Pseudoduganella albidiflava: one gene and its partner. The protein of the gene in region 1 interacts with the protein of each later gene in a pairwise test. Links are inferred from orthologs where the notes say so. Each region holds a gene or a part of one and is shown on either strand. Other genes may lie near its edges.

Region 1 (14,966 bases):
TCGCCTGTCGCGCCCTGCCGGACATCCTGGCCGACCGCCACGCGCCCGCTGTCGACCGCATCGAGCCCCGCGATCGTGCGCAGCAGCGTGCTCTTGCCGCAACCGCTGCGGCCGACGATGGCAACGAACTCGCCCGCCTTCAGTTCCAGGCCGATGCCATCGAGCACGCGGCGCGCGCCGAACGATTTCGTCAGCCCTTCCAGGTGGACACCGACACCCTGCCGCCGCAGCGGCCGGCGCGCCGGTGCCGCTTCCACGGGCTCGGGAGTAAAGGCGAACGGTTCAGTATCGAGGGGTAAGGTCGCATGCAGCATCGTGCTCTTTCAGTAGTCTTTCAAAGGTAAGCGGGATTCCAGCGGAGCAGCCGGCGCTCCAGCGCGCGGGCCACCAGGTCGGCCAGCTTGCCGAGGATCGCGTACAGCAGGATCCCCACCAGCACCACGTCGGTCTGCAGGAACTCGCGGGCGTTCATCGTCATGTAGCCGATGCCGGCCTGGGCGGAAATGGTCTCGGCCACGATCAGCAGCACCCACACGAGGCCGAGCGAGAACCGCACGCCCACCAGGATCGACGGCAGCGCCCCGGGCAGGATCACGTCGCGGTACAGCGGCCAGCCCTTCAGGCCATAGCTCTTGGCCATCTCGACCAGCCCCGCGTCGGTGGCGCGGATGCCGTGGAACGTGTTCAGGTAGACCGGGAAGAACACGCCCACCGCCAGCAAAAACAGCTTGGCCGTTTCATCGATGCCGAACCACAGGATCACCAGCGGAATCAGGGCCAGCGCGGGAATGTTCCGCACCATCTGCAGCGTGGTGTCCAGCAGCGTTTCGGCGCGGCGGAAGCTGCCCGTCAGCAGGCCCAGGGCCAGTCCGAGGCCGGCGCCGACCGCGAAGCCGGAAGCCGCCCGCCACAGGCTCGTGCTGAGGTGCTCCCACAGCTCGCCGGAGGCGGCCAGCGTCCAGAACGCGGCGGCCACGGCCAGCGGCTCGGGCAGGATGCGGCTCGACAGCCAGCCGGTGCGGGCCGAGACTTCCCACGCCAGCAGCAGGAAGATCGGCAGCAGCCACGGGGCCAGCGCCACGTTCAGGCGCGCCCAGGGACCGGGCCGCGGCACCGCCTGCGGTGCGTGTGCTTGGGCGCTGCTCATCTCACGCCGCCTTCTTCGGCACGATGTCGGTGGCCATCACTTCGCCGAACGGCCCGGTGATCGACACCTCGCCCTGCTCTTTTCCCTTGCCCAGCAGTGGGAACACCAGTTCGGCGAAGCGGTACGATTCTTCCAGGTGCGGATAACCGGAGAAGATGAAGGTCTCGATGCCCAGGTCGGCATACTCGCGGATGCGCGCGGCCACCGTTTCGGCATCGCCCACCAGCGCCGTGCCGGCACCGCCGCGCACCAGGCCCACGCCGGCCCACAGGTTCGGCGACACTTCCAGCTTGTCGCGCCGGCCGCCGTGCAGCGCGGCCATGCGGCGCTGCCCTTCCGAATCCATGCGGGCGAACGATGCCTGCGCCTTGGCGATCACGTCGTCGTCCAGGTGCGAGATCAGCCTCTCGGCCGCCTGCCACGCTTCCTCGTTCGTCTCGCGCACGATCACGTGCAGGCGGATGCCGAACTTCACCGTGCGGCCATGCTCGGCGGCGCGCCGGCGGATATCGGCGATCTTCTCGGCCACGGCGGCCGGCGGTTCGCCCCAGGTCAGGTACACATCCATCTGTTCCGCCGCCAGTTCATGCGCCGCTTCCGACGAACCGCCGAAGTACAGCGGCGGATACGGTTTCTGCACGGGCGGGTACAGCGTTTTCGCGCCTTTCACGCGCAGGTGCTTGCCCTCGAAATCGAAGCCGGCATCGCCGCCCTCGCCGGACAGCGCGCCGCGCCAGATGCGGATGAATTCATCCGAGATCTCGTAGCGCTCGGCATGGTTGGCCGTCAGGCCGTCCGCCGCCAGCTCGGTGGGATCGCCGCCGGTGACCACGTTGATCAGCAGCCGTCCGTTCGACAGCCGGTCGAACGTGGCAGCCATGCGCACCGCCAGGCCGGGCGTGGACAGGCCCGGCCGGACCGCGACGAGGAACTTCAGCTTCTTCGTCGCATGGATGAGCGAGGATGCGACTACCCAGGCATCCTCGCACGAGCGCCCGGTGGGCAGCAGCACGCCGTCGTAGCCCAGCGTGTCGGCCGCCACGGCCACCTGCCGGAGGTAGTCGGCATCGACGGCGCGCGCGCCTTTCGACGTGCCCAGGTAACGGCTGTCGCCGTGGGTGGGAATGAACCAGAACAAATTCAACGACATGAAAACTCCACTATGAAATGACTGAGATGGCGCTTACTTCGCCGATGCCAGCACGGCATCCTTGATGGCGATCGGTTTCGGGATCAGCTTCAGGCTGGCGAAGGCATCGGCGATCTTCTGCTGTTCGCGCAGCACCTGGTCCGACACGGGCTTGACACCGTAGCTGTAGCGCGACGCGGCCAGCGCCACCACGGCAGGTTCGAGTCCCGTCTGGGCGGCCAGGATGGCAGTGACTTCTTTCGCGTTATCGCGCCCCCAGTCGTCGACCTTGCCGATTTCCTCGAGCAGCACCTGCTGCAGGGCGGGATTGGCGCGCGCCCAGTCGCGCGACGCCAGGTAGAACTGGTGATTGGCGACCAGGCCCTTGCCATCGGCCAGCACGCGGGCACCGAGCTGCTTTTGCGCGGCGGCGAAGAACGGATCCCAGATCACCCACGCATCGACGGCACCGCGCTCGAACGCCGCCCGGGCGTCGGCCGGCGGCAGGTAGACCGGCTGGATATCCTTGTACGCCACGCCGGCCTGCTCCAGTGCCCGCAGCAGCAGGTAATGCACGTTGGAGCCCTTGTTCAGCGCCACGCGCTTGCCCTTCAGCTGGACCACGCTCCTGATCTGCGAATCCTTCGGCACGACGATCGCCTCGCTGTGCGGCGACGGCGGCTCGTTGCCCACGTAGACCAGGGCCGCGCCGGCCGCCTGGGCAAAAATCGGCGGCGCCTCGCCGACTGTGCCGAAGTCGATGCTGCCGACGTTCAGGCCTTCGAGCAGTTGCGGGCCGGCCGGGAATTCGGTCCACTGCACCGTCACGCCCTGCGGCGCCAGCCGCTTCTCCAGCGTGCCGCGCCCTTTCAGCAGGGTCAGCGTGCCGTATTTCTGGTAGCCGATGCGCACCACCTTTTTGTCCTGCGCCTGGGCCAGCGGCGCGATCACGGAAGCGCCGGCAATGGCGCTGGCGACCAGCAATCCCAGCGTGCGGCGCCGCAGTGTGCGTTTGGAATGGGTCGTCATCATGCCGCCTGCGAAACGTAAGGGTGATCCTGCAGCGAACGCGCCGCGGCGTTCGCCAGTTGCTCGGCGGCGCTGCGGTAGCCGAGCGCACGGTCCAGCGTGGCCACGCCGGCGGCCACGCGCACGGCGATCTCCGGCGCCAGCAGCACGCCTTCCTGCTCGCTCCACTGCACCTGCTGCGAGGTGGCGTAGATGCTGGTCAGTACCTGGTCCGCTTCCAGCGCATGCAGAACGGGGCGCAGCGCGTAATCGAGCGCCAGCAGGTGGGACTGGCTGCCGCCCGTCGCCACCGGCAGTACGATCTTGCCGGCCAGGCCGTTCTGCGGCAGCAGGTCCAGGAAGGCTTTCAGCACGCCGGCGTAGGCCGCCTTGTAGACAGGAGTGGCGACGATCACGGCATCGGCGTCGGCCACTTCGGCCAGTGCGGCGCGCACCACGGCGTCCGTGGGATCGGCCGCCAGCAGCGCCTGTGCGGGCAGGTCGCGCACGTCCAGGCGGGTGGTGCGGTGGCCGTGCGCCGCCAGCTTGTCGCCGATGTGGTGAAGGAGCCGGCTGGAGGAGGATGGTACCGCGGGGCTGCCGGAAATCAGGAGGATGCTCATGTCTGTTCGCCTTGTTATGACAATTCAATGGTTGCAAGACTAAGGCAGCGCCACGGGTTGCAGAACGAATGCTTTCGCACTTCGATATGTGTTTTTTTCACCATGATTTCTCCGCATATCAAAGCGTGCTTTTCTTCGTGGACGGGTGTTTGACGGTGACGCGATACTCGTGCCCTGTCCGCGCAGTCATCCATCCAGGCATCCATGAACGCACCCGAATCCGTCCTGCCAAATATTCTTCCGCTTGCGGCTCCGCCTGCGGGCCCGCAAGCGACACCGCGTGCCGATCCGCTTGCCGTCGCCGCCGCGCTGGCCGCCGAACTGGCCACCACGGCCATCGAACGCGATGCGGCCGGCGGCCACGCGCGCCACGAGCGCCAGCTGATCCGCGCATCCGGCCTGCTGGCAATGTCGATCCCCACCGACTTCGGTGGCCACGGCGCGGGCTGGGATACCACGCTGCAGGCGGTGCGCATCCTGGCGCGCGCCGACAGCGCGCTGGCCCACGTGTTCGGTTTCCACCACCTGCAGCTGGCCGGCATCCAGCTATATGGCACCCAGCAGCAGCAGCGCCACCTGCTGCATGCCAGCGTCGACGATGGCCTGTTCTGGGGGAATGCGCTCAATCCGCTGGACCGGCGCCTCGTCGCGACCGATGCGAAAGGCGGCTTCCTGCTCGATGGCATCAAGAGCTTCGCGTCCGGCTCGGTGGGCTCGGACTGGCTGACGATCTCCGCCTGGTACGAGCCCACGCAGGCGCCCCTGATCGGCGTGCTGCCGACCGGCGCCGACGGCGTCGACGTGCGCGCCGACTGGGATGCGTTCGGCCAGAAGCAGACCGACAGCGGCACCGTGCAATTCCACAATACGCTGCTGCCGATCGGCCTCGTGCTGCAGCAGCCGGGCCAGCCGGCCACGCCGCTGTCCACCGTGCGCTCGCAAGTGGCGCAACTGATCATGACGAACCTGTACTTGGGCATCGCCGAAGGCGCGTTCGCCGCCGCGCGCGACTATACGGTCGGCGAGGCGCGGCCCTGGTTCGCCGCCGGCGTCGCGACCGCGGCGGACGATCCGTTCATCCAGCACCGCTACGGCGAGCTGTGGACGCTGCTGCGGCCGGCCGTGGTGCTGGCCGATCACGCCGGCCGCGAACTGGAACGCGTGTTCCGCCGCGGGCACGACGTGACGGCGCGCGAACGGGGCGAACTGGCCATCGCCGGCGCCGAGGCGAAAGTGCTGGCGCACCGCGCCGCCATCGAGATCGGCAGCCAGCTGTTCGAGTTGACGGGCGCCCGCTCCACGTCGGCCCGCTTCGGCTTCGACCGCTACTGGCGCAACGCCCGCGTGCACACGCTGCACGACCCGGTCGACTACAAGTACCGCGACCTGGGACGTTACGCGCTGTCCGGCACGCTGCCCGAGCCGGGCCCCTATTCGTGAGCGGGGACAAGACCTTGAACGCGCTTCATCATCTGCCGCCCGCGGCGCCGCTGATCCGCCTGCGCGGCGTGTCACGCTCGTTCGGCACGGACCGGGGCACCGGCGTGGCCGCCGTGCGCGACGTATCGCTCGACATCGGTGCTGGCGAGATCTTCGGCATCGCCGGCCGCAGCGGCGCCGGCAAGTCCACGCTGCTGCGCCTGTTCAACCTGCTGGAGCGGCCCGATGCCGGCACCGTGACGGTCGATGGCGAGGAGCTGACGCGCCTGGGCAAGCACGCGCTGCGTGCGGCGCGCCAGAACATCGGCATGATCTTCCAGGGCTTCAACCTGCTGCAGAACGCCACCGTGGCCGACAACGTGGCCTTCCCCCTGAAGATCCATGGCGGCCATGACCGCGCGGCGATGGCACGGCGCGTGGCCGATTGCCTGGCGCTGGTGCACCTGGAAGACAAGGCGCAGGCCTGGCCCGCCCAGCTCTCCGGCGGCCAGCGCCAGCGCGTGGCGATCGCCCGGGCGCTGGCCAGCGGGCCGGCCGTGCTGCTGTGCGACGAACCCACCTCCGCGCTCGATGCCGAGACCACGCGCAGCATCCTGGCCACGCTGGCCGACGTGAACAGGCGCCTCGGCGTGACCATCGTGATCGTCAGCCACGAGCTCGACGTGCTGGCCGCCCTGTGCCACCGCGTGGCCGTGATCGAGGCGGGCGAAGTGGCCGAGATCGTGCGGCCCGGCACGCCGCACGCGGTCACCGCGCTGGGGCGCGAGCTGCTGCCGCTGTTCGCCAGCGCCACGCGGGAGGCGCTGCATGCGTGACTGGCCCGCTTCGCTGATCAAGTTGCAGGAGCTCCTGCCCGAGCTGTGGACGGCACTGGGACAGACGCTGGCGATGCTGTCGATCGGCCTGTCCGCGGCGGTGCTGCTGGGTGGCCCGCTGGGCGTGCTGCTGTTCCTCGTCTCGCGCGGCCAGCCGCTGCAGAACCGCTACGCGGCGGCCGTGCTGGGCTGGTGCGTGAATACGGTGCGCTCGTTCCCGTTCATCATCCTGCTGGTGGCGCTGGTGCCCTTTACACGCATCATTGCCGGCACCTCGATCGGGCCGCTGGCGGCCAGCGTGCCGTTGTCCTGTGCGGCGATCCCCTACTTCGCCCGCCTGGTCGAACAGAGCCTGCGCGAAGTGCCGCGCGGCGTGATCGAGGCGTCCAATGCGATGGGCGCCAGCGAACTGCAGATCGTCTGGCGCGTGCTGCTGGTGGAAGCCCGCTCCGGCCTGGTGCTGGCCCTGACGGTGCTGGCGATCAGCTTCCTGTCCTATTCGGCGGTGGCCGGCGTGGTGGGCGGCGGCGGCATCGGCGACCTGGCCATCCGCTACGGCTACTACCGCTTTGAAACCGAAATGATGATCGCCACCGTGCTGCTGCTGGTGCTGATCGTGCAAGTGATCCAGTTCACCGGCGCCCGCCTCGCGCGCCGGCTCGACAAACGCCAGGAGTGATGATGACCGACCAACGCCGCGCCGTACTGTTTGCCTTGCTGCTGTGCTCTTTGACGACCCAGCTTGCCGTGCACGCGAAAGATCCCAAGGAAGTAGTAATCGGCACCAGTGCCGGCCCCTATGCCGACCAGGTAAGGCTCGGCATCAAGCCGATCCTGGAACGCCAGGGCTACAAGGTGAAGCTGGTGGAGTTCAACGACTATATCCAGCCGAACTTCGCGCTGGCCGAGGGCTCGCTCGATGCCAACGTGTTCCAGCATGTGATCTACCTGAACCGGTTCGCCGGCGAGCACAAGCTGCCGATCGTGCCGCTGGTGACGGTGCCCACGGCGCCGATCGCCATTTACAGCAAGAAGCACAAGCGCCTCGACGAAGTGAAGGAAGGCAGTACCGTGGCGCTGCCGAACGATCCGACCAACCAGGCGCGCGCGCTGGTGCTGCTCGAGCAGCTCGGCTGGATCAAGCTGCGCCCGGGCGTCGATCCGGTGCGCGCCTCGGAGCGGGACGTGGCGCAGAACCTGAAGAAGATCCGGCTGGTACCCCTGGAGGCCGCGCAACTGCCCCGCTCCCTGCAGGATACCGATTACTCCTTCGTCAATGGCAATTACGCGCTGGCTTCCGGTTTGAAGCTGCGCGATGCGCTGAAGACCGAGAAGATCTCGCCGAACTACGTGAACCTGGTGGCCGTGAAGACAGCGGACAAGGACAAGCAGTTCGCGAAGGACATCGCCGCTGCCTACCGCTCACGCGAATTCCTCGCGGTCACCAACAAGCATTTCGCCGATTACGCCAAGACCGATTACCAGCTCGCCCTCGAAGCGGGCAAGTAACTTCGCACTACATGAACTTCCAGGAAAACCAACCATGAAACGCCGTACCCTGTTGAAATCCGTCACCGGTGCCGCCGCGGTGCTTGCCGTGCCATCGCTTGCGCGCGCCGCCGAACCGCTGAAGGAATTGCGCCTCGATTATGCTTACTACTCGCCGACCAGCCTCGTGCTGAAACGCTTCGGCTGGCTCGAGGAAGCCTTCAGGCCGGCCGGCACCGACATCAAGTGGGTGCTCTCGGCCGGCAGCAACCGGGCTCTCGAATACCTGAACGGCAACAGCATCGACATCGGCTCCTCGGCCGGCCTGGCCGCCCTGCTGGCGCGCGCCAACGGCAACCCGATCCGCACGCCCTACATCTATTCGCGCCCGGAATGGACGGCGCTGGTGGTGCGCAAGGATTCGCCGATCCGTTCGGTGGCGGACCTGAAGGGCAAGAAGGTCGCGGCCACCAAGGGTACCGACCCCTACCTGTTCCTGCTGCGTTCATTGAAACAGGCGGGGCTGAAGCGCGGCGACATCGAACACGTGGCGCTGCAGCATGCGGATGGCCGCACGGCGCTGGAACAGGGCCGCGTGGATGCCTGGGCGGGCCTCGATCCGCACATGGCCGCCAGCGAGCTGGAAGGCGGCGCGCGGCTCATCTACCGCAACGTGGCCTTCAACACCTACGGCTTCCTGAACGTGCGCGAGCAATTCCTGGCGCAGCGGCCGGAAGAAGTCACGCGCGTGCTGGCCGCGTACGAGCGGGCGCGCAAGTGGATCGTCGCCCATCCGTCGGAAGCCGCGCGCATCCTGGCCGAGGAAGCCAAGGTGTCGCTGCCGGTCGCGCTGCTGCAGGTGAAGCTGCGCACCGATTTCTCGCAGCCGCAGCCGGGCGGCGAACACGTGGCCGCGCTGCGGCAGGCCGCGCCGATCCTGCGGCAGGAAGCACTGGTGAAGCCGGGCGTCGACCTGGAGCGCACCATCGCCGAACTGGTCGACACGCGCTTTGCCCGCGCCCTGACCGGGAAAGCGTAACGATGACGCCACCCGCACTGCATTCGAGCATCGACCTGGTGGGCAGGCAGCCTGCCGCCGACCACGCCCCTTCCGCGCCGGTGCCGGCGCCGGCGGTGCGGCGTGGCCGGCCGCACCCGGCATGGGGCCTGCTGCTGCCTGCAATCGCGCTGCTGGGTGTGGAGCTCCTGGTGCGTGGTGGCGCGGTGCCGGCCCACCTGCTGCCGCCGCCATCGGAGATCGCGGCCACGCTCGCGCAACTGGCGCACGCCGACCTGCTGTGGCACGTGCTGGCCAGTTCGTTGCGCGTGGCCGCCGGGTATGCCGCCGGCGCGCTGCTGGGCATCGCCATCGGCGCCGCGGTCGGGCTGAATGCGCGCATCGCCACCCTGCTCGACCCCACTTTCCAGGCCTTGCGCGCGGTACCGTCGCTGGCCTGGGTGCCCCTGCTGCTGCTGTGGCTGGGCATCGACGAAGCGCCGAAGCTGGTGCTGATCGCGATCGGCGCCTTCTTCCCGGTCTATTTGGGCGCCGCATCCGGGATCGCCGGCGTCGACCGCAAGCTGGTCGAAGTGGGCCGCATGTACCGCCTGGGCAGCGTGGCGCTGGCGCGGCGCGTGCTGCTGCCGGCCGCCCTGCCGTCGCTGATGACGGGCTTGCGCAACGGCCTGTCGCTGGCCTGGATGTTCATGGTCGCGGCGGAACTGATCGCGGCCAGCCGGGGCCTGGGCTACCTGCTCAGCGACGGCCGCGAAACGGGCCGCGCCGACATCGTGCTTGCGGCGATCCTGTTGCTGGCACTGCTGGGCAAGGCCAGCGACACGCTGATGCGGCGCCTGGAATCCCGGCTGCTGGCATGGCGCGACGACCTGGCGAGGGCCGCATGAGCCATCCCGCTTACGCACTGCTCGACATCCACGTGATCCGCAAGGCGTTCGGCACGCGCACGGTGTTGCGCGACTTGCGGCTGCGGCTCGCCGAAGGAGAGTTCGTGTCGCTGATCGGCGCCAGCGGCAGCGGCAAGAGCAGCCTGCTGTCCATCGTCGCCGGGCTCGATCGCGACTGGCACGGCAGCGTCGCGCTGGCCGGCGCGCCACTGGACGGCGTATCGGCCGACATCGGCCTGATCTTCCAGGAGCCGCGCCTGTTCCCGTGGCTGACGGTGGCGCAGAACGTGGCATTCGGCGGCACGGCCGATCCGGCTCCCCTGCTGGCCGACGTGGGCCTGGCGGGCCTGGACGACTACCTGCCGCGCCAGCTCTCCGGCGGCCAGGCGCAGCGCGCCGCCATCGCCCGCGGCCTGTACAACCGGCCGCGCGTGCTGCTGCTGGACGAACCGTTTTCCGCCGTCGACGCCTTTACGCGCATCCGCCTGCAGGACTTGCTGAAGCGGCTGGCGCGCGAACATGCGCTGACGGTGCTGATGGTGACCCATGACCTGGATGAGGCGCTGTTCCTCAGCGACCGCATCGTGCTGCTCGACGGCACCGCGGGCGGCCGCTGCGACGAATACCTGCCGCCGCCCGGCCCGCGCCGCCGCGGCGACCCGGCCCAGGCGGCGCTGAAGGGCAAGATCCTCGACGCGCTGTACGCCAGCCACGCTCTGTAGCGCCCTGTTCCGCCGGCGTCGTCCATAATTGGTGGAAACAGGAGACGACGATGGCCAACCTCTTCAGCGATGCGTTCGGCGGGAACGACCGGGTCGGCGATACCGGGATCAAGGACCAGATCAAGGATGACTACGGGATCGCGGCGCGCTGCCTCGACCCCACCCAGGCGCACGTGCTGCGCGGCTGCCTGAACGCGGCCGGCATCGCCGCCGCCGTGGCGGACGACCACCACTCCCAGGTCGACCAGCTGATCTCGCCCGCGCTGGGCGGCGCCCGCGTGCTGGTGCACGAGCGCGACCTGGCCGCCGCCAAGGAAGTGCTGGCCGCGTACGAGCGGGGCGACCTGGCGTTGAAGGACTGGGAAGTGCCGGAGTAGCCGGGCGGACCTTGGCCGGACATTCCCGCAGCAACGGCAGCGGCGCGTCACGCAAAATGTTTCTTCAAAAACGGGGACAGGCTCCGATTAACAGGAATTTTTCCGGGCGCTCACTAGCCTGCCGATGCAGCAGTCCACCCGGTACAACGGAGATTTACCGAAACAAAAGCCTGTCGCCAAGACCGTCAAGCCAAGTTTCATGCGGCATATTGGAAGCGCATGTATTCACCCCAACAGCGAACTACTGGGGTCAGACCCGTCGGGTCTGACCCCGGAATCTGCCTTTGGGGTGGCTGAACTTGACGGCATTGGAGCCTGTCACCGGTTTTCCGGCAACGGTTCCGGCGGCCGGCTGTTCAATCGCTGCGCATCTGCGCCTGGGAGACGTTGCTGTGCGGCGGCACGCTCTGCGTCAGCCACACGTTGCCGCCGATGGTGGAGCCGGCGCCGATGGTGATCCGGCCGAGCACGGTGGCGCCGGCGTAGATCACCACGTCGTCCTCGACGATCGGGTGGCGCGGCGTGCCCTTGATCAGCATGCCCGAAGCATCCGTCGGGAAGCGCTTGGCGCCCAGCGTGACGTGCTGGTACAGCCGCACGCGCTCGCCCAGGATCGCCGTTTCGCCGATCACGACACCGGTGCCGTGGTCGATGAAGAAGCTGGCGCCGATCTGCGCGCCGGGGTGGATGTCCACGCCGGTGAGCGAATGGCTGATATCGCAGATCATGCGTGCCAGGAAGGGCGAACCGAGCCGGTGCAACTGGTGCGCCAGCCGGTAGTACAGGATCGCGATGGTGCCCGGATAGCACAGCATGATCTCGGCGATCGAGGTGGCCGCCGGGTCGCCCGCATAGGCTGCCTGAACGTCCGACACCAGCAGCGCGCGGATCTGCGGCAGGCTGGCGGCGAAGGCTCGGGTGATGTCGTGGGCCTTCTGGGTCAGCGCTTCCTCGCCCATGTCGGCATCGTCGGCGAACTGCAGGCCGCGCCGCACCTGTTCGGTCAGGCGGTTCAGCGTGGTGTTCAGGGTGTCGCCGACAAAATAGTCGATGCTTTCGTCGGTCAGGTTCGGCCGGCCGTAGTGCGTGGGGAACAGCACGGCGGACAGGCCGTTGACGATGGTGGTCAGCGCCTCGCGCGACGGCAGCTCGCGGACGCGGCGCTGGTGGCGGATGTTGTGCGTGGCCTCGCGCGATACGCGCAATGCCGCGACCACGGCATCCAGGTCCCAATGGGCAGGCTTGACGCCGGTGCCGTCGAAGGTATCGATAGTCATGTTCTTCACTTACTCAAATGTCACGCAGGCTGCGCGCAGGCGCATTCTACGAAAATCCGCGCCACCCCGGTTATGCGATAACCTCATATCGATATGGCCGTTCTGCGGCGAGCCGGCCAGACGCGGGAAACGGCTGGAGACGGATGACCACAAATCGCCGACATATCGGCTTGTCTTCGCTCTTCTCGGCTCTTCTCGGCATTTATCGGCTCGCATCGGATCGCATCGCCCGTGCATCGGCGACGAATCCGCGACAAATCGACGACAAATCCGCGACGAACCGGTAACTGTACGGCCGGCAGGCACGGCGCGGCTGGCGTACAATACGCGCCCGAAAAACAATAACGATACTCTCTCCATGAATATCCTGCTGACGGTGCTGCTGGCCGGCCTGACGATGGTGGGGCCGCTGGCCATCGATACGTACCTGCCTTCGTTCCCCGCGATCGCCGGCGAGTTCGGCGCCACGCCGATCGCGATCCAGCAGACGCTGTCGCTGTTCCTGTTCTGCTTTGCCTTCATGATGCTGTTCTACGGCACCCTGTCCGACACGCTGGGCCGCCGCCCCGTGATCCTGTGGTCGCTGGTGCTGTACATCATCGCCTCGGTCGGCGGCGCGGTGGCCGGTTCGCTGGGCTTCCTGCTGGCCTGCCGCGTGCTGCAGGGGCTGTCGTCCGGCGCCGGTTCGGTGGTCGGCAGGGCCATCGTGCAGGACCGCTTCGAGGGCGCCGATGCGCAAAAGATCCTCGGCCACATCATGATGGTGTTCGGCCTCGCACCCGCGCTGGCGCCGATCCTCGGCGGCTGGCTGCAGGTGTCGCTGGGCTGGCGCTCGATCTTCTGGTTCCTGGCCCTGTTCGGCGTGGTGATGCTGTTCGCCGTCTGGCGCTGGCTGCCGGAAAGCCTGCCGCAGGCGAAGCGCCATCCATTCGAGGTGAAGCTCATCGCGGCAAATTACCTGAAGGTGCTGCGCCATCGCCGCTTCCTGCTCCTGTCGGCCGCGCTCGGCGTGGCGTTCGGCGGCTTCGCGCTGTACATCGGCTCGGCTGCCTACTTCATCATGAACATCCTGCACCTGCCGGAAACGGCGTTCGGCTGGCTGTTCATCCCGCTGGTCGCGGGCATGGTAGTGGGGTCGGGATTGTCCGGCAAGCTGGCCCGTTCGCGCACGCAGGCGCAGCTGATCTGGATGAGCTATGCCGGCATGGCCGCGGCGGCACTGGCCAACGTGGCGTACACGTATTTCTTCGTCGCCGAAGTGCCGTGGGCCGTGCTGCCGCTGTTCTTCTATTCGCTGGCGCTGGCGCTGGCGATGCCGCCACTGTCGCTGCTGGCGATGAACCTGTTCCCGGACAACAGCGGCCTGGCGGCTTCCCTGCAATCGTTCATCCAGATGACGCTGTTCGCGCTGGTGTCGGGGCTGGTCGCGCCGCTGCTGTTCGACAGCGCGCTCAAGCTTGCTTGCGGAGTGCTGGGCTGTTTAGTGGTGAGCCTGCTGTGCTGGATCCCCGCGCGGCGCGGCTGATCGGGCCCAGCGCCCCGCGGGCGGAACGAGGGAGAAGTGCGGGGCTGTTTAGTGGTGAGCCTGCTGTGCTGGATCCCCGCACGGCGCGGCTGATCGGGCCCAGCGCCCCGCGGGCGGAACGAGGGAGAAGTGCGGGGCTGTTTAGTGGTGAGCCTGCTGTGCTGGATCCCCGCACGGCGCGGGTGACGTTCAAGGCCAGGGCGCGGGCGTCACATCCAGGTACTGCGGGCCGCCCTGCTCGGGCTCCGGGGCCGCCTGCGGTTCCTGCTTGAGCTTTTGATCGGGCGGCAAGCCCAGGCCCAGGATCTCCTTGCGGCCTTCGACGAAATCGCTGGTCGACAGCCGGTGCTCGGCATCGGGCCAGTTGGCGATCGCCCAGTTCTGCACTTCCTCGTAGCGTTTCCAGACTTCCGCCACGAACTTGCGGCGTTCCTCTTCTTCCAGTGGCATGGTGATCCTCCGTTGTGTTTTTACCACTTTACACGACGGCCGCGAAACCCGGCGCCTGAACCGAAAACCGGCGGCGAAACCGGTGACAGGCTCCGATTATTCTTGACCTTCGAATGGGCCGCTTCCGAAGCCTGCCGCAGGTTTTCGACAATACCGGAGGGAGTTCTTGCTTATTTCCAGAGCCTTCCAGGTTTCGAAAAGAATCGGAGCCTGTCACCGGTTTCGTTTACAGCTTTCGAATGTAACCGTAGCCTGTACCCGGTTTCGATAATAATCGGAGCCTGTCCCCGGTTTTGGGTGCTACCGGGCTGAGCAGCGCCTCACGCCACGGGAACGATGCGGTAGGCGCAGCGCCGGGCGCCGGACAGCTGGTGCTCGGTGCGCTCGACGGCGCAGCCGGGGCCCAGCACGCGCTGGAAGACGTCGAGTTCGGAGCGGCAGAATTGCTGGCAGGCGCGGGCGGCGGCGCAGATCGGGCAGTGGTTTTCCACCAGCAGCAGGCTGCCGTCCGGCTGCGTTTCCACTTCGGCCATGTAGCCTTCCACATCGCGCGCGTGGGCCAGCGCCGCCACCCGTTCCGGCAACGCGGCGGCATCGCCGATGGTGTTGCGGTAGAACGCCTCGCTGGCGGCTTCGCGGGAAACGATCAGCTTGTCGATGGCGCCGTCGCCGAACAGGGTCTTCACCTGGTCGATCAGGGCCACGGTGAGATCGGCATGGCGGTCGGGGAAGCGCGCGTGGCCGGCGTCGGTCAACAGCCAGCGGCGCGACGGCCGCCCTACTTTCTCGGCCACGTCCTGGAACGCCACCAGGCCTTTTTCCTCGGCGGCTTCGAGGTGGCGCCGCGCGCCCATCGACGTGAGCTCCAGCATGTCGGCCAGCTGCTGCGCCGTTTTCGGGCCGCGCGTCTTCAGCAGGAACAGGATACGGTCGGAGGTGTTCATCAATGGATTCCTTTCAATGCCGGCGCCAGTTCGCGGCGCCAGCCATGCAGCCGCCAGCCGGCCCACAGGCTCGCCGCGGCGCCCACCGCCAGCACGAGCCGCGTATCGATCAGGAC
Region 2 (15,006 bases), 1.7 Mb from region 1 along the record:
GCATCGCGCTGGCGGCCATGGCGGACAGCTTCATCGCCGGCTGCAACGCCGCCGGCATCCCGCTCGAAGTGCTGCACCGCGTGGTGGCGATGGCCAGCGGCGGCATGGACACGCTGCCGCACAACGGCGCCGTAATCACGCTGCTGGCGGTCACCGGGCTGACGCACAAGCAGTCGTACAAGGACATCTTCGGCATCACCATCATCAAGACGGCGGCGGTGTTCTTCGTGATTGCCCTGTACTACCTGACTGGCCTGGTATAGGGCGCCCCGCGCGCGGCGCAAAGCGCAAAGTGCATGAGCATATGCGAATCCGTACGTGGCGGCGCGCGCGTGCCTGCGGCATAATCGAACGCCCATTTTCAGGCCCGACCCCGCATGGATAGCGCAGCCGACACAGACCGCCTCGTACACTGGCTGATCGACAGCATCGAGCTGGAAGCCGCCGCCTTCCACGTGGGCCAGTACTGCGGCCGGTGGCGCGCCTCGACGGCGGGCCGCGGCCTGGGCAGCTATCACCTCGTGCTGCATGGCACCTGCTGGCTGCATGTGGCGGGCCGCGCACCGCTGCGCCTCGGCCCGCGGGACGGTGTGTTCCTGCTGCGCGATATCGACCATTTCATCAGCTCCGATCCGGATCCGGCGGCGCCGCTGCCGTCCGGCGGGATGCAGCCGCTGCACGCCGCTGTGCCGGAAAGCACCGGGCTGGCCTGCGGCTTCTTCCAGTTCCATGGCGCCCTCAGCACGCTGGTGGTCGATTCGTTTCCCGATGTCGTCGAGCTGCGCGCCGACGATGCCTCGATCCGCGCCGCCGGCACCGTGTTCGACCTGATGCTGGCGGAAGCCCAGGCCGAAGGACAGAAAGGGGCGGATCCAGACCTGCCGCCGCCACTGGTCTCGCGGCTGGCAGGGCTGCTGTTCTTCTACGTGACGCGGCACGTGGCGCGGCGGCACGACGTACTGTCAGGCTTGCTGGCGCTGGCGCGCCGCCCGGACTTCGCCATGCTGCTGGAGCGCATGATGGCCGACCCCGGCCACGACTGGTCGACGGACGCGATGGCACGCGCGGTGCACATGTCGCGCTCCAGCTTCTACAAGCATTTCGTCGACGCCAGCGGCCAGCCTCCGGCTCAGTTCCTGCTGCTGTTGCGGATGAAGATCGCGGCCCAGCGGCTGCATGGGGGCGAGACGATCGAGCGCGCCGCCGAACACGTGGGGTACCGTTCACATGCGGCGTTCTCGCGGGCCTTCCACAGGGTGATCGGCGAGCCGCCGGGGGCCTTCCGGCGCCAGCGGCGCGCCCGCGACACGGCACCGCAGCTAAACTGACGCGCGGCGGCGGGGGCGCCGGAAACGGCTGCGCGATCTGGACGATGGAGCAGGAAATCGCGACGCGCGCGTCTTTTCGTCCACCGCACACGCCCCATATAATGCCAGGTCAAACTTCTTACCGAGAGTCCATCATGTCCCGTCTCACGCTGCATACCGTCGATACCGCACCTGAAGCGAGCCGTCCGTTCGTTGAAAAGGCCCTGGCCAACAATGGCTTCCTGCCGAACCTGATCGGCGTGCTGGCCAATTCGCCGCAGGCGCTGGAAATGTACATGACGGTGTCCGGCATCAATGCCAAGACCAGCCTGACGCTGGCCGAGCGCGAAGTGGTGCAGATCACCGCCGCGCGCATCCACGGCTGCGATTTCTGCGTGGCCGGCCACACGGCCGTGGCGCTGAAGAAGGCGCAACTGCCGGTCGAGACCGTGCGCGCGCTCCAGCAGGGCAACGCCACCGGCGATGCGAAACTGGATGCGGTGGCCGCCTTCGCGAAAACCGTGATCGCCACCCGCGGCGCGGTGGACGACGCGGCGCTGCAAGCCTTCCTGGCCGCCGGCTACAACGAACAGCAATCGCTGGAAGTGGTGCTGGGCGTGGCGCTGGCCACGCTGTGCAACTTCGCCAATACGCTGTCCGGCAGCGCGATCAATCCCGAACTGCAACCCTACGCGCCCGGAGCCATCTGATGGCCGTCGCGCCTTCCACGGCGGCACGTTCCATCGAGCTGCCGGCCGCGCTGGCGGACTGGCTGGCCACCCACGCCGATGCACTCGACACGTCGCCGGCACTGGCATCGGAAGTGGTGCCGCGGCTGGCCGGGGCGGGGCTGTTCGGCGCGGGCGTGCCGGAAGCGCTGGGCGGCAGCGGGGGCGACGTGCGCGATGCCATCGAAGCCATCGCCGCCGTGGCCGAACGGTCGCTGACGGCGGCCTTCGTGTTCTGGGGGCACCGCACCTTCATCGAATACGTGCTGCAAAGCCCGAACCAGGCCTTGCGCGAACGGTGGCTGGCGCCGCTGCTGCAAGGTGAGATCGGCGGCGCCACGGGGCTGTCGAACGCGATGAAGTTCCTGTCCGGGATCGAGTCGCTGCAGATCACGGCCACGCCGCTGGCGTCCGAGCAGGGCGGCTGGCGGCTGGACGGTGGCCTGGCATGGATCACCAACCTGCGCAAGGAAGGCTTCATCGCGGCGGCTGCGGTCACGTCGTCCGAGGGCGCGCCCCCCGCGGTGATCGCCTTCCGCAGCGATGCCGGAGGCACCGAGCGCAGCGCCGACCTGGACTTGATGGCGCTGCGCGGCAGCAATACCGCTGCCGTCAAGCTGGACGGCGTGCACATCGGCGAGGCCGACGTGATCACCCATGACGCGCGGGCCTGGCTGCCGGCCGTGCGCCCGGCGTTCCTGGGCATGCAGTGCGGCATGTCGATCGGCCTGGCGCGGGCCAGCCTGGGCGCGGCGCACCGGCTGTGCACCGTGACGCGCAGCGGCCTGCTGGGCCGGGTGGAATCGCTGCAGGCGGAACTGGCCCGTGCCGTCGGGCAGATGCACGAAGGCGTGGCGGATGGCCGCTTCAAGAGCGCCGCCGCTCCGCTGTTCCGGCTGCGCATTTCGCTGGCCGACATCGTGCAGCAGGCCGTGATGCTGGAGCTGCAGGGCAGCGGCGGCCGCGCCTACCTGATGAACCACGACCGCAACTTCGCGCGCCGCTGGCGCGAAGCGGCGTTCATTCCGATCGTGACGCCGAGCCTGACGCAGCTGCAGATGGAATTGCAGAAGCAGGCCGCTGCCGCGGGCGCGGCATGACGGTGGCCGATCCGATCACGGCGGCCGCGGAGCCGCGCGCCACGCCCGACCCCGCCCTCGACGCACGCGGCCTGCGCTTCGGCTACCAGGGCAGGGCGGTGGTCGACGGCGTGTCGCTGGCCATCGGCAAGCGCGAGATCGTCTGCCTGCTGGGCGGCAGCGGCAGCGGCAAGTCGACGCTGTTGCGCGGCCTGGCCGGGCTGGCGGCGCCGGACGGTGGCGCGGTGCATTTCCTCGGCCAGCCGCTGCTGGCGCCCCATCCGCGTGCGGCGCTGGTGTTCCAGCAACCGAGCCTGCTGCCCTGGCTCGACGTGAGCGCCAACGTGGGCTTCGGCCTCGACTTCGCGCGGCAGCCAGCCATCGACCGGCAGGCGCGGGCGCGGCGCATCCACGACGCCATCGAAGCCGTCGGCCTGGCATCGCACGCCCATGCGTATCCGGCCCAGCTGTCCGGCGGGCAGGCGCAGCGCGTGGCGCTGGCCCGGGCCCTGGCGCGCGAACCCGAACTGCTTTTCGCCGACGAGCCGTTCTCCGCGCTCGATGCGATCACCCGCGCGGAAATGCAGTCGCTGCTGGTGGACCTGGTGCACCGCTGGCACACCGCCGCGCTGCTGGTCACGCACGACATCGACGAAGCGATCCTGGTGGCCGACCGCATCCTGCTGCTGGCGGGCCGGCCGGGCCGCATCGCGCGCGAATGGCGCGTGGACATACCACGGCCGCGCGAAGAGCATGGCGACGAGATCGTGCGCCTGCGCCTGGACATCGTGGCCGAACTGCGCGCCGCGACCGCGCGCACCTGACAACCTTCCGGAAAATAACAACATGACGAATCAGAACAACCAGAACATCCACATCTGCGCTTCTTCCGACTGCGACTGCGGCATGTCGCGCCGTGATTTCCTGCGCATGTCCGCGCTGGCCACGGCCGGTGCCGCGGCACCGCTGCTGTTCGCCGGCGACGCCCGCGCGCAAGCCTTCAAGGGCGACGACCAGCCCGTCAAGATCGGCTACCTGCCGATCACCGACGCGGCACCGCTGCTGGTGGCGCATGGCCGCAAGCTGTTCGATGCGCAGGGCCTGAAGACCGAGGCGCCGCGGCTGTTCCGCAGCTGGGCGCAGATCGTCGAGGCCTTCGTGTCCGGCCAGGTGAACGTGATCCACCTGCTGTCGCCGGCCACGCTGTGGGTGCGCTACGGCTCGAAATTCCCGGCCAAGGTGGTGGCCTGGAACCACGTCAACGGCTCCGGGCTGACGGTGCTGAACGAGATCAACTCGGTGGCCGACCTGGGCGGCAAGACGGTGGCGATCCCGTTCTGGTATTCGATCCACAATATCCTGCTGCAAAAGCTGCTGGCGGCGCACAAGCTCACGGTGGTCACGCGCGGCCGCGGCGCGGACCTGAAGAAGAACGAAGTGAGCCTGGTGGTAATGGCGCCTTCGGAGATGGTGTCGGCGCTGGCGTCGAAATCGATCGCCGGGTACATCGTCGCGGAGCCGTTCAACGCGCTGGCGGAAACGGCCGGCGTCGGCAAGATCCTGCGCTTCTCGGGCGACGTGTGGAAGAACCACGCCTGCTGCGTGACCTTCCTGGCTGAGCGCGACCTGGCCGAGCGGCCGGAATGGTCGCAGCGCGTCACCAACGCGATCGTCAACGCGCAGCTGTGGTCGCGCTCGAACCAGGTGGAGACGGCCAAGCTGCTGTCCTCGTCCGGACCGAACCGCTACACGCCGCACCAGCTGCAGCCGCTGACGAAGGTGCTGGCCGTGACGGATTACTCGGACTATCAGAAGCGCGGCGTCATCGCGCATCCGCAGTGGCAGCAGCGCCGCATCGACTTCCAGCCGTATCCGTTCGCGTCGTACACCGAGGAGATGGTGCGCGCGCTGGTGCAGACCAAGGTCGAAGGCGACAACAAGTTCCTGGCCGGCCTCGATCCGAAATTCGTCGCGCGCGACCTGGTCGACGACCGCTTCGTGCGCAAGTCGATCGCCGCCGCCGGTGGCCCGGCCGCGTTCGGGCTGCCCGCGAACCTGCTGCGCACCGAGACGGTGGCCGTTTGACGATGCTGGCCAGGTTCCTCCTGCCCGTGGCGGGCATTGCGCTGGCGATCGTGCTGTGGGCGTTCGGTGTCGCCGCCCTCGAGGCACGCACGCCGATCGCCGCCGCGTTCGCGCCGCTGGCCACTGCGCAGGCCTTCATCGACATGGTGAAGGGGCCGGATATCTGGATCCACGTGGCGGTGAGCCTGAAGCGGGTGGGCATCGGCCTGCTGTGCGCGACCGTGGTCGGCGTGCCGCTGGGGATCCTGGTGGCGCTGTCGCGGGGCTTCGCCCTGGCCAGCACGCCGCTGTTCCAGCTGCTGCGCATGGTGTCGCCGCTGTCGTGGATGCCGCTGGCGGTGATGGCGCTGGGCGTCGGCGACGCGCCGGTGTACTTCCTGCTGGCCTTCGCCGCCACCTGGCCGCTGATGCTGAACACGGTGGCCGGCGTGGCGCAGCTCGACCCGAACTGGATGCTGCTGGCGCGCAGCCTTTCCGCCACCCGCTCCGAAGTCGTGTGGCGCGTGGTCCTGCCGGGCATCACCGCCCATATCCTCACGGGCGTGCGCCTGGCGATCGGCATCATCTGGATCGTGCTGGTGCCGGCCGAGATGCTCGGCGTGTCGGCCGGCCTGGGGTACTTCATCCTCGATACGCGCGACCGGCTGGCCTATTCGGAGCTGATGGCGGCGATCATCCTGATCGGCCTGCTGGGCTACGCGCTGGACTACGCGGCGCGCGCCGCCCATGCGCGGTGGCTGCACGCCAAGCCGGAGGCGCAGGGCGGGGCGGAATAAGTTGCCTGGAAAATGGGGTCCGTCCCCATTTTCTTGGAAACATTTCAAGTGAAACACCGCCGGCGTTGAGATAGAATTCCCGGCAGCCTGAAATCGTTGTCATAACAACTGGAGAGGAGCTGGGCATGACTGTGGATCTGGATCGACGTGGTTTCGTTCTTGCCGCTGGCGGCGCCATCGCGGCGTCGGCAATGGGGTCGTCCGCGCTGGCGCAAACGCCCGCGCGCAAGCTGGGGTATGCGATCGTGGGCCTGGGCGGTTACGGGCTGGGGCAGATCATCCCCCAATTCAAGAACTGCGAACACAGCCGGCTGGTGGCGCTGGTGTCCGGCGATCCGGCCAAGGCCAGGCGGGTGGCGGCGCAGTACGGGGTGCCGGAAAAGAATATCTACAGCTACGAGAACTACGACAGCATCCGCGACAATCCGGACATCGACATCGTCTACGTCTGCCTGCCCGTGTCGATGCATGCCGAGTACACGATCCGCGCGGCCAAGGCGGGCAAGCACGTGATGTGCGAGAAGCCGATGGCGCTGTCCTCGAAGGAATGCGAGGCGATGATCGCCGCCTGCCGGCAAGCCGGCAAGAAGCTGATGATCGGCTACCGCTGCCATTTCGAGCCGTACAACCTGGAGGCGATCCGCCGCGCGCGGGCCGGCGAGATCGGCAAGCTGCGCTACTTCCGCTCCGAACACGGCTACACGGCCGGCGATCCGACCGCATGGCGGCTGAAGAAGGCCATGTCCGGCGGCGGTTCGATCATGGACATCGGCATCTACGCGCTGCAGGCGGCGCGCTACATGACCGGCGAGGAGCCGGTGGCCGTGTACGCGAAAGAGACCACCGACCGCAACGATCCGCGCTTCCGCGAAGTGGAGGACATGATCGAGTTCCAGCTCGAATTCCCGTCCGGCGTGATCGGCTCGTGCATGTCGATGTACAGCGCCAACCGCAACCAGATCCTGCTGATGGGCGACAAGGGCCGCATCGAGCTGGAGCCGGCCACCAACTATACCGGCCAGCGGATGTGGGTCGGCAAGGGCCGGGAGAACGAGATCACGCCGCCGCCGGGACCGGGCAAGAACCAGTTCGCTGGCCAGCTCGATCACCTGTCGCAGTGCATCCGCGAGAACCGCGAGCCGATCGTGGCGGGCGAGGAGGGCTTGCGCGACATCCGCATCATCGAAGCCGTCTACCAGTCGGCACGGGAAAAGCGGCGCATCGTGCTGAAGGCCTGACGAACGTCGGCGGGAAGCGATGCGCCTAACCGAAACCGGAGCGAAACCGGTGACAGGCTCCGATTATGCAAACGAAACCGGTGACAGGCTCCGGTTTTGAACGAAACCCGTGACAGGCACCGACCGTGAAATCGAAAGCCGTGGCAGCTTCGATCAGGGAATCGAAAGCCGTGGCGAAGCCGATGTCTTGAAGGGCATCGTCCGTTCGCCTGGCGGAGCTTGCCTGCAGACGATCACTCCCCGCAGGCCCGATCTCGACAACGAGAACCGGTGACAGGCTCCGGTCAGGTACCTCCCCGGGGCTGTCATCGGGTTCTGGATACATCTCCTGAAAATGGTGCCTGTCACCGTTTTTCGAGAAACATTTCTTTGTAATCGGAGCCTGTCACCGGTTTTCGCGAAACATTTCCGCGTAATTGGAGCCTGTCACCGGTTTTTTTGCAAAGTTTCCGTTAAGCTAACGTCTCCGACAACGATAACAGTGGGAGACCATGCTGAAACGTACGACCCTGTCCGCTGCCATTGCGGTAGCGCTAGCATTTTCGTCCGCCGCGGCGGAGAAAACCAGAGCCGAGTGGGAGCAGCCGGAAGTGGTGGCCGTGAACCGCGAGCCGATGAAGGCCACGTTCTTCAACTTCGAATCGCCGGAGAAGGCGCTGGCGGGAGAGAAGGCGGATTCGGCCCGTTTCCGCTCGCTGGACGGCACCTGGTGGTTCGCCTACTCGCCGAATCCGGCGGCGCGGCCGAAGAACTTCTACAAGCCTTCGTTCGACATCGGCAAGTGGGCCACCGTGCAGGTGCCCGGCATGATGCAGGCGCAGGGCTACGGCAAGCCGATCTTCACCAACATCAAGTACCCGTTCCCGGCCAACGAGCCGCTGATACCGCACGAGCTCAACGAAGTGGGATCGTACCGGCGCGATATCGACGTGCCGGCCGACTGGAGTGGCCAGGACGTGTTCCTGCACATCGGCGCGGCCGGCGCGGCCTACTATGTGTGGGTCAACGGCGAGCGGGTCGGCTATTCGGAGGATTCCAAGCTGCCGTCCGAATTCGACGTGACGCGCTTCGTGCGCCCGGGCCGCAACACGGTGGCGATCGAGGTCTATCGCTGGGCCGACGCGTCGTACCTGGAAGACCAGGATTTCTGGCGCGTATCCGGCATCGAGCGCAGCGTTTATCTTTACGCGGAACCGAAGACGCGCCTGCGCGACTTCAAGGTCACGGCCCTGCTGGACAAGTCCAACTACCGCGACGGCGTCTTCGAGCTGGCGGCCGAAGTGGCCGGCCAGCCGGGCGCGGTCGAGGTGCGCGCCCAGGTGCTCGACGGCACGCAGCCGGTACTGGGCCTGAAAGGCACGCCGGGCGCCGACCGCAAGGCGGTGCTGTCCGGCGCCATCCCCAACGTGAAGCCGTGGTCGGCCGAGACGCCGAACCTGTACACGCTGCTGGTCGAACTGTATGACGGGCAGGGCAAGCTGCTGTCGGCCACCTCGCGCCGCATCGGCTTCCGCACCGTGGAAATCGCCGATGGCGAAGTGCGCGTGAACGGCAAGCGCGTGATGATCCGCGGCGTCAACCGGCACGAGCACGATCCGGTCACCTACCGCGTGATGTCGATGGAATCGATGCGCCGCGACGTGGAGCTGATGAAGCAGGCCAACGTCAACGCCGTGCGCACTTCGCACTACCCGAACGATCCGCGCTGGTACGACCTGGCCGACGAGTACGGCCTGTACGTGATGGACGAGGCGAACATCGAATCGCACGAGTACATGGAGAAGGGCGACCAGGCCGGCAGCCCGGAAGCGCGGGAGAAGATCCAGCTGGGCTACAAGCCGCACTGGCGCGCCGCCCACCTCGACCGCGTCAGCCGCATGGTGGAGCGCGACAAGAACCACCCGTCGATCATCTTCTGGTCGCTGGGGAACGAGGCCGGCACGGGCCCGAACTTCGAGGCCGCCGCGGCATGGATCCGCCAGGCCGACCCGAACCGGCTGATCAGCTACCTGGGCCATGGCACCCTGATCGAGCGGCACGCGCCGAACGACTACGTGGACATCTACGCGCCGATGTACGACGACATCACCAAGATGATCGACTACGCGCAGGATCCCGCGTTCAAGCAGCCGATGATCCAGTGCGAATACGCGCACGCGATGGGCAATTCGCTCGGCAACCTGGAAGATTACTGGGAAACCATCCGCGCCCACCGCAAGCTGCAGGGCGGCTTCATCTGGGACTGGGTCGACCAGAGCGTGTACGCACGGGATGCGCAGGGCCGGCAATACTGGGCTTCCGGCTTCGACCTGAACCCGGCGCGCGGCGACAACAGCGTGATCGGCGACGGCGTGGTGCGCGGCGACCGCACGCCCGACCCGGAATACTACGAGCTGCAGAAGGTTTATTCGCCGGTGGTCTTCGAAGGCAATCCGGAAAAGGGCCGCGTCACGGTCGTCAACCGTTACGACATGCGCGACCTGGACCACCTGGACTTCGAGTGGGAACTGCTGCATGACGGCATCGCCGTGGCGCAGGGCCGGCTCGACGGCGTGAAGGCGGCCGCCGGCGCCAGGAAGGATGTCAGGCTGGCGCTGCCGGCACGCACGCACGGCGAAGGCGAATACGTGCTGACGGTCCAGGCCCGGCAGCGAGCCGCCGAGCCGGGCGTGGCGGCCGGCTCGGTGGTCGGCTGGTCGCAGTTTATCGTGCCGCCGGCGGGCAGGGCGGCCACCGCGCGGGGCGCCGCCGTCAAGCCGCAGCGCGACGGCGACGCGATCGTGCTGGCCTCCCCGGCCGCGCGGCTGGAGCTCGATGCGCGCACCGGCACCGTCAGCTACAGTGTCGATGGCCAGCCACTGCTGACCGGCGGCACGCCGAACTTCTGGCGCGGCCTGACGGACAACGACGAAGGCACCGGCACCATGAAGAGCCACCAGGTCTGGGGCGACTTCACGCGCGAGCGCAAGGTGCGCGACGTGTCGATCGACGGCAACGCGGTAAAGGTGCTGTACTCGTTCGGGGCGGGTGCCGTGCACTGGGAGAACGTGTACCGGATGCGGGCCGACGGCAGCGTCGACGTGCAGGCCACGTTCACGCCATTGCGCGACGACCTGCCCGATCCGCTGCGCCTGGGCCTGCGCTTCGACAGTGCGCCGCGGCTGGACACGGTGAGCTGGTACGGCCGCGGGCCACACGAATCGTATGTCGACCGCAAGACCGGCGCGGCGCTGGGGGCCTGGACCGGCAAGGTCGCCGACCAGTACCACGGCTACATGCGGCCGCAGGAGAGCGGCAACAAGACCGACGTGCGCCGCTTCGAACTGCGCGGCGACGGCGTGCCCGGCGTGGTCGTGCGGGGCAGCAAGCCGCTGGCGTTCACCGCGCTGGCCTTCCCGTACGAAGACCTGTACCTGCGCCCGCGCGGCACCTGGAAGAGTTCCGAGATCCGGCCCCATGGCAATGGCAGCGTGCTGGTCGACCTGGCCCAGGCCGGGGTGGGCGGCGACGACGGCTGGAGCAGCAACGGCCGGCCACTGGTCAAGTACCGCATCCCGCTGGCGCCGGCCAGCTACGGCTTCACGCTGTCGCCGAAGCCGCCGGCGCCGTTGCCAACGCAGGCGCAGGCTCCTGCGCAGCAGTAGGAGCGGACGGCACCACGTTTCCGCTTCGGCGGGCGCGTGGTGCCAGGCCAGTCAGGCAAGCGACAGCAGCGCCTGGCCGGTGCTCCGGAAGGTGCCGCCGGCATCCAGTTTTACCTGCGCCAGCTTGCCCTGGTAGCGCAGCGCCACCGCATCGCCCGGCTTGCCGCCGATGCGCAGCGCCGTCAGCCGGCCCCGTTCCCACGTCATGTCGACCGTCAGCCCGCCCCGGGCGCGGATGCCCGCGACACGGCCCGTCGGCCAGGCGGCGGGCAGCGCCGGCAACAGCAGCACCTCGCCACCCCACGATTGCAGCAGCATTTCCATGATCCCCGCCGCGCCGCCGAAATTGCCGTCGATCTGGAACGGCGGATGGGCATCGAACATGTTCGGGTAAGTGCGCCGCGGTCCGGTCAACCCCTTCAGCACCGAATACGCATGTTCGGCGTCGCCCATCCGCGCCCACAGGCACAGGCGCCACGCGGTGCCCCAGCCGGTGGCCAGGTCGCCCCGGTCGACCAGGGTCTGGCGCACCGCCCGCGCCAGGTCGGGCGTGTCGCGCACGTTGATCTGCGCGCTCGGGTACAGGGCATACAGGTGCGACACGTGGCGGTGCTGGCGGTCCGGCGCGCGCGCATCCCAGTCTTCCAGCCATTCCTGCAACTGGCCCTGCTGGCCGATGCGGTCCGGCGCCAGCCGGCCGCGCGCTTCGGCGATGCGTTCCAGCAGCGCGGCATCCTGCCCGAGCAGGCGGCCCGCTTCCAGCGTGTGGCCGAACAGGTCGCGCACGATCTGGCGGTCCATCGCCGGGCCGGCGGCAAGCGACGATCCGTACGGGTGGCTGTTCTCGGGCGACATCGACGGCGACGTGACCAGCCCGCGGCCCTGCGGGTCCTCGACCAGCGTGTCGAGGAAGAACTCGGAGGCGCCGCGCAGCAGCGGATACAGCCGCCGCAGGACCTGGGCATCGCGGCTGTAGTCATAGTGGTCCCACAGTGAATTGCACAGCCAGGCGCCGCCGCATGGCCACATGCCGTACCTGGCCGCGTCGATCGGCGCGGCGGCGCGCCACAGGTCGGTGTTGTGGTGTGTCACCCAGCCGCGCGCGCCATACATCGTCTTCGCGGTTTTCGCGCCGCTCTGCGCCAGGTCTTCCACCATGCGCAGCAACGGTTCCACGCAGGCACCCAGGCCGGCCGGATCGGCTGGCCAGTAATTCATCTGCGTGTTGATGTTGATGGTGTACTTGCCGCCCCATGGCGGGTTGGTGCCCTCGTTCCAGATGCCCTGCAGGTTGGCCGGCTGCGTGCCGGGCCGCGACGAGGCGAGCAGCAGGTAGCGCGCATATTGCAGGTACAGCGCGTCGAGCGCGGGATCGTCCTGCTGGCCGGCGGCGGCGATGCGCTCGTCGGTGGGGCGGGCGGCCGCCGGGCTGGTGCCCAGGTCGATCGACATCGTGCCGAACAGCCGGCCGTGCTCCTCGACATGGCGGCGCTTCAGCGTGGCGTAGGGCGTGCCCGCCGCGGCTGCCGTCTGGCGGCGCACGATGGCCACCGGATCGCCGCTCACGTCCCGGTAGTTGACATAACTGGTGGCGGCGGCCACCAGTACCGTCGCGGCCGAAGCACCGGTCAGCGTCAACTGCCCGTCGGCGTAGCGCAGCTTGCCGTCGCCGAGCACCTGGATGCGCAGCGCATAGCGCAGGCCGGCCGGAATGCCGTGCATCGCCTCGTTGCGGCCCGTGATGAGGATCGCATCCGGACCATCCGCGGCGATGGCGGCATCGGGCGGCAGCGGGCCCGCTTCCTCGACCTGCAGCCAGTCGGTGGGCGGGGCGTTCGCCAGGTCGGTGGCCAGCCCGGGGTAGTTCGACGCAATGGATTTCACCTTGCGCGGCCCGCGCCAGCCCAGCGTGAAACCCAGTGTGCCGCGCGGTGCCTGCAGGCGCAGGGCAATCACCTGGTCCGGCGCCGACACGAAGCTTTCCCGCGTGTGCTGGCCGAGCGGGGTGCGGTAGCGTGTGGTGGTCACGGCGCTGGCCAGGTCGAGCGAGCGCTCGTAGTCGGCGGGCGCCTGGGCATCCCCCATCGTCAGCAGCACGTCGCCCAGGGTGCCGTACGACATCTGGCGGATCGGCTTGCCCATCATGGCGGCGCCCACTTCTTCCGTCGCTTCCGCGTACTTCCCCTGCGCGAGCAATTGCCGCACTTTCGGCAGCGCCGCCAGCGCGGCGGGGTTGTCCGGCGTGTACGGCGCGCCGGCCCACAACGTGTCTTCGTTCAGCTGCAGGCGCTCCTGCGCCACGCGGCCGAACACCATCGCCCCCAGCCGGCCATTCCCCAGCGGCAGCGCCTCTTCCCAGCGCGCGGCGCTATGGCGGTACCACAGCGTGTTCGCGCGGTCGCCCGCGCGGGAAGCGGGGGCGCGTGCCGGCGCTGCCAGCGCCACGCCCGGCGCCGCCGCCAGCGCACCGATACCCATGACGAGGCCGCGCCGAATGCGGTTGGGGTCGAATTGTCGTTTCATCGTTGTCTCCACTGTCTGGTTGGACCGGCAGGCCGGCGCCAGGCGAATTGTATTGGTATATATAAAAAACATCAATGCCGTCGAGACCGGGAACGCACGCCGCACTCTAGCGTTACACGGCAGGGCAACCGCGCAATCTGCTGAGCGTTTGGATGTTGATGCAATTTCACAACGTTGATGCATGTTACCCGTGACTTCCGCCGCGCTGTGAGTGCATACTCGGAACAACTGGTCCGGCCAATCCTGGGACTGGTCTACCAGTACGAGCAAGTGATCTAGCCAATTTAAAATAAGACCGGCGGAGGAGACACATGAAGTACGCACCACACCTGGCCAAGCGCCAACCCGCGCTGCGGCGCGCAACGATGGCGCTGGCCGTCGCTGTCGCCGTCTGCGAGATGAGCGGCCTGGCCCATGCCCAGAGCAGTACCCAGGACGCGCCGCAAGCGGAAGCGGTGCAATCGGTCGTGGTGACCGGTTCGCTGATCCGGCGCGTGGCCACCGAGGGGGCCACGCCGGTGACCACCATCAAGGCCACCGAACTGGAATCGCGCGGCCACACCGAACTGAAGGACCTGGTGCTGGAACAGCCGCAATCGCTGTCGCTGGGCACCAACTCGGGCGCCGCCGGCCCGATGACGAACCTGCGCGGCCTCGGCCCGATGCGCACGCTGACGCTGCTGAACGGCCGCCGCCTGGCCAACGAACCGCTGCAGGACCAGTACGTATCCGTCAACGTGATCCCGCGCATGGCGCTGGACCGTGTCGAGACGCTCTCCGGCGGCGCCGCCTCCACCTATGGCGCGGATGCGATCGGCGGCGTGCAGAACTACTGGACCAAGCGCGGCTACGAAGGCGTGACGCTGAAGGGCGAATACGCGCGGCCGGAAGAAAGCGGCGGCGGCAAGACCACCAGCTTCGGCGCCATCGCCGGTATCGGCAACCTGGCCCGCGATGGCTGGAATGCCTACATCGCCGTCGACCACCAGAAGAAAACCCCGCTGTTCCAGGGCGAACGCGCCGAACAGCACGATCCCGACGTGCTGCGCTCGCTGGGCCTGGGCCTGCTGCCGGACGCCCGCAATCCCAGCCCGACGGCCAACTTCGGCTTTGCCCGCAACGCCAACTCGAACTACAACCCCACGTACGCGAACGGCTGCGTGGACCCGTATTCCCGCCCGACGCTGGGCAACCAGAGCGCCAACACGCCGGCCGTGTACGCGCCGGGCTGCTACCGCAACCCGCTGTTCTACAACGCCGTCACCGACGGAAGCGAGATCCAGACGATCGCGGCGCGCTCCAGCTTCAACATCCCGGGCGGCCACAAGATCGACATCGACGTGCTGCACTCGAAGTTCACCGTGCAGAAATTCCGCGGCATGCAGGTCCCCGGCGGCACCAACCCGTTCACCACCTACTCGCTGCCATCGTCGAGCCGCTTCTACCCGGGCAACGGCATCACCCCGGCGGTGCAGGTGGTCGGCAACAACGACGGCACCAATGCGCCGGCGATGTACATCGACCCCACGCGCACGCCCGGCACGGTCAGCAACCTGAACATGAATGGCCGCACGCTGTACTTCCAGTGGGGCCCGGCCGAACTGGGCTCGGCTTACCGCAACGACG

Evidence for each region.
Region 2: the proteins of EYF70_RS09235 (region 1) and EYF70_RS16225 interact in binary tests that used the Escherichia coli proteins (3 or more experiments, as listed by UniProt). The link is inferred for Pseudoduganella albidiflava from one-to-one orthologs.

What each region holds. Positions count from the first base shown.
Region 1 is NZ_CP036401.1:2,179,635-2,194,600, reverse strand. The notes cover bases 4,389-7,261. They hold EYF70_RS09235 (methionine ABC transporter ATP-binding protein), read left to right. Parts: upstream 4,389-5,361; coding sequence 5,362-6,162; downstream 6,163-7,261. Other genes in these bases: EYF70_RS09225 (MetQ/NlpA family ABC transporter substrate-binding protein), read left to right, coding at 6,844-7,261; EYF70_RS09230 (methionine ABC transporter permease), read left to right, coding at 6,155-6,841; EYF70_RS09240 (acyl-CoA dehydrogenase family protein), read left to right, coding at 4,389-5,347. Also shown: EYF70_RS09265 (ATP-binding cassette domain-containing protein), read right to left, coding at 1-314; aliphatic sulfonate ABC transporter permease SsuC, read right to left, coding at 335-1,147; ssuD (FMNH2-dependent alkanesulfonate monooxygenase), read right to left, coding at 1,149-2,297; EYF70_RS09250 (sulfonate ABC transporter substrate-binding protein), read right to left, coding at 2,331-3,308; ssuE (NADPH-dependent FMN reductase), read right to left, coding at 3,305-3,907; more of EYF70_RS09240, read left to right, coding at 4,112-4,388; more of EYF70_RS09225, read left to right, coding at 7,262-7,671; EYF70_RS09220 (aliphatic sulfonate ABC transporter substrate-binding protein), read left to right, coding at 7,706-8,689; EYF70_RS09215 (ABC transporter permease), read left to right, coding at 8,692-9,555; EYF70_RS09210 (ABC transporter ATP-binding protein), read left to right, coding at 9,552-10,277; EYF70_RS09205 (putative signal transducing protein), read left to right, coding at 10,328-10,654; serine O-acetyltransferase EpsC, read right to left, coding at 11,011-11,931; EYF70_RS09195 (multidrug effflux MFS transporter), read left to right, coding at 12,290-13,456; EYF70_RS09190 (hypothetical protein), read right to left, coding at 13,646-13,906; EYF70_RS09185 (helix-turn-helix transcriptional regulator), read right to left, coding at 14,227-14,850; EYF70_RS09180 (MFS transporter), read right to left, coding at 14,850-14,966. UniProt on the Escherichia coli protein: Part of the ABC transporter complex MetNIQ involved in methionine import. Responsible for energy coupling to the transport system. It has also been shown to be involved in formyl-L-methionine transport.
Region 2 is NZ_CP036401.1:3,928,189-3,943,194, reverse strand. Bases 5,244-8,156 are described here. They hold EYF70_RS16225 (Gfo/Idh/MocA family protein), read left to right. Parts: upstream 5,244-6,100; coding sequence 6,101-7,213; downstream 7,214-8,156. Other genes in these bases: EYF70_RS16220 (glycoside hydrolase family 2 TIM barrel-domain containing protein), read left to right, coding at 7,705-8,156; EYF70_RS31100 (hypothetical protein), read left to right, coding at 7,323-7,487; EYF70_RS16230 (ABC transporter permease), read left to right, coding at 5,244-5,975. Also shown: EYF70_RS16260 (GntP family permease), read left to right, coding at 1-263; EYF70_RS16255 (AraC family transcriptional regulator), read left to right, coding at 378-1,328; EYF70_RS16250 (carboxymuconolactone decarboxylase family protein), read left to right, coding at 1,463-2,017; EYF70_RS16245 (acyl-CoA dehydrogenase family protein), read left to right, coding at 2,017-3,135; EYF70_RS16240 (ABC transporter ATP-binding protein), read left to right, coding at 3,132-3,938; EYF70_RS16235 (ABC transporter substrate-binding protein), read left to right, coding at 3,961-5,199; more of EYF70_RS16230, read left to right, coding at 5,202-5,243; more of EYF70_RS16220, read left to right, coding at 8,157-10,857; EYF70_RS16215 (glycoside hydrolase family 95 protein), read right to left, coding at 10,909-13,380; EYF70_RS16210 (TonB-dependent receptor domain-containing protein), read left to right, coding at 13,692-15,006. UniProt on the Escherichia coli protein: Hydratase involved in the degradation of sialic acids. Catalyzes the reversible conversion of the dehydrated form of N-acetylneuraminate (Neu5Ac), 2,7-anhydro-N-acetylneuraminate (2,7-AN), to Neu5Ac.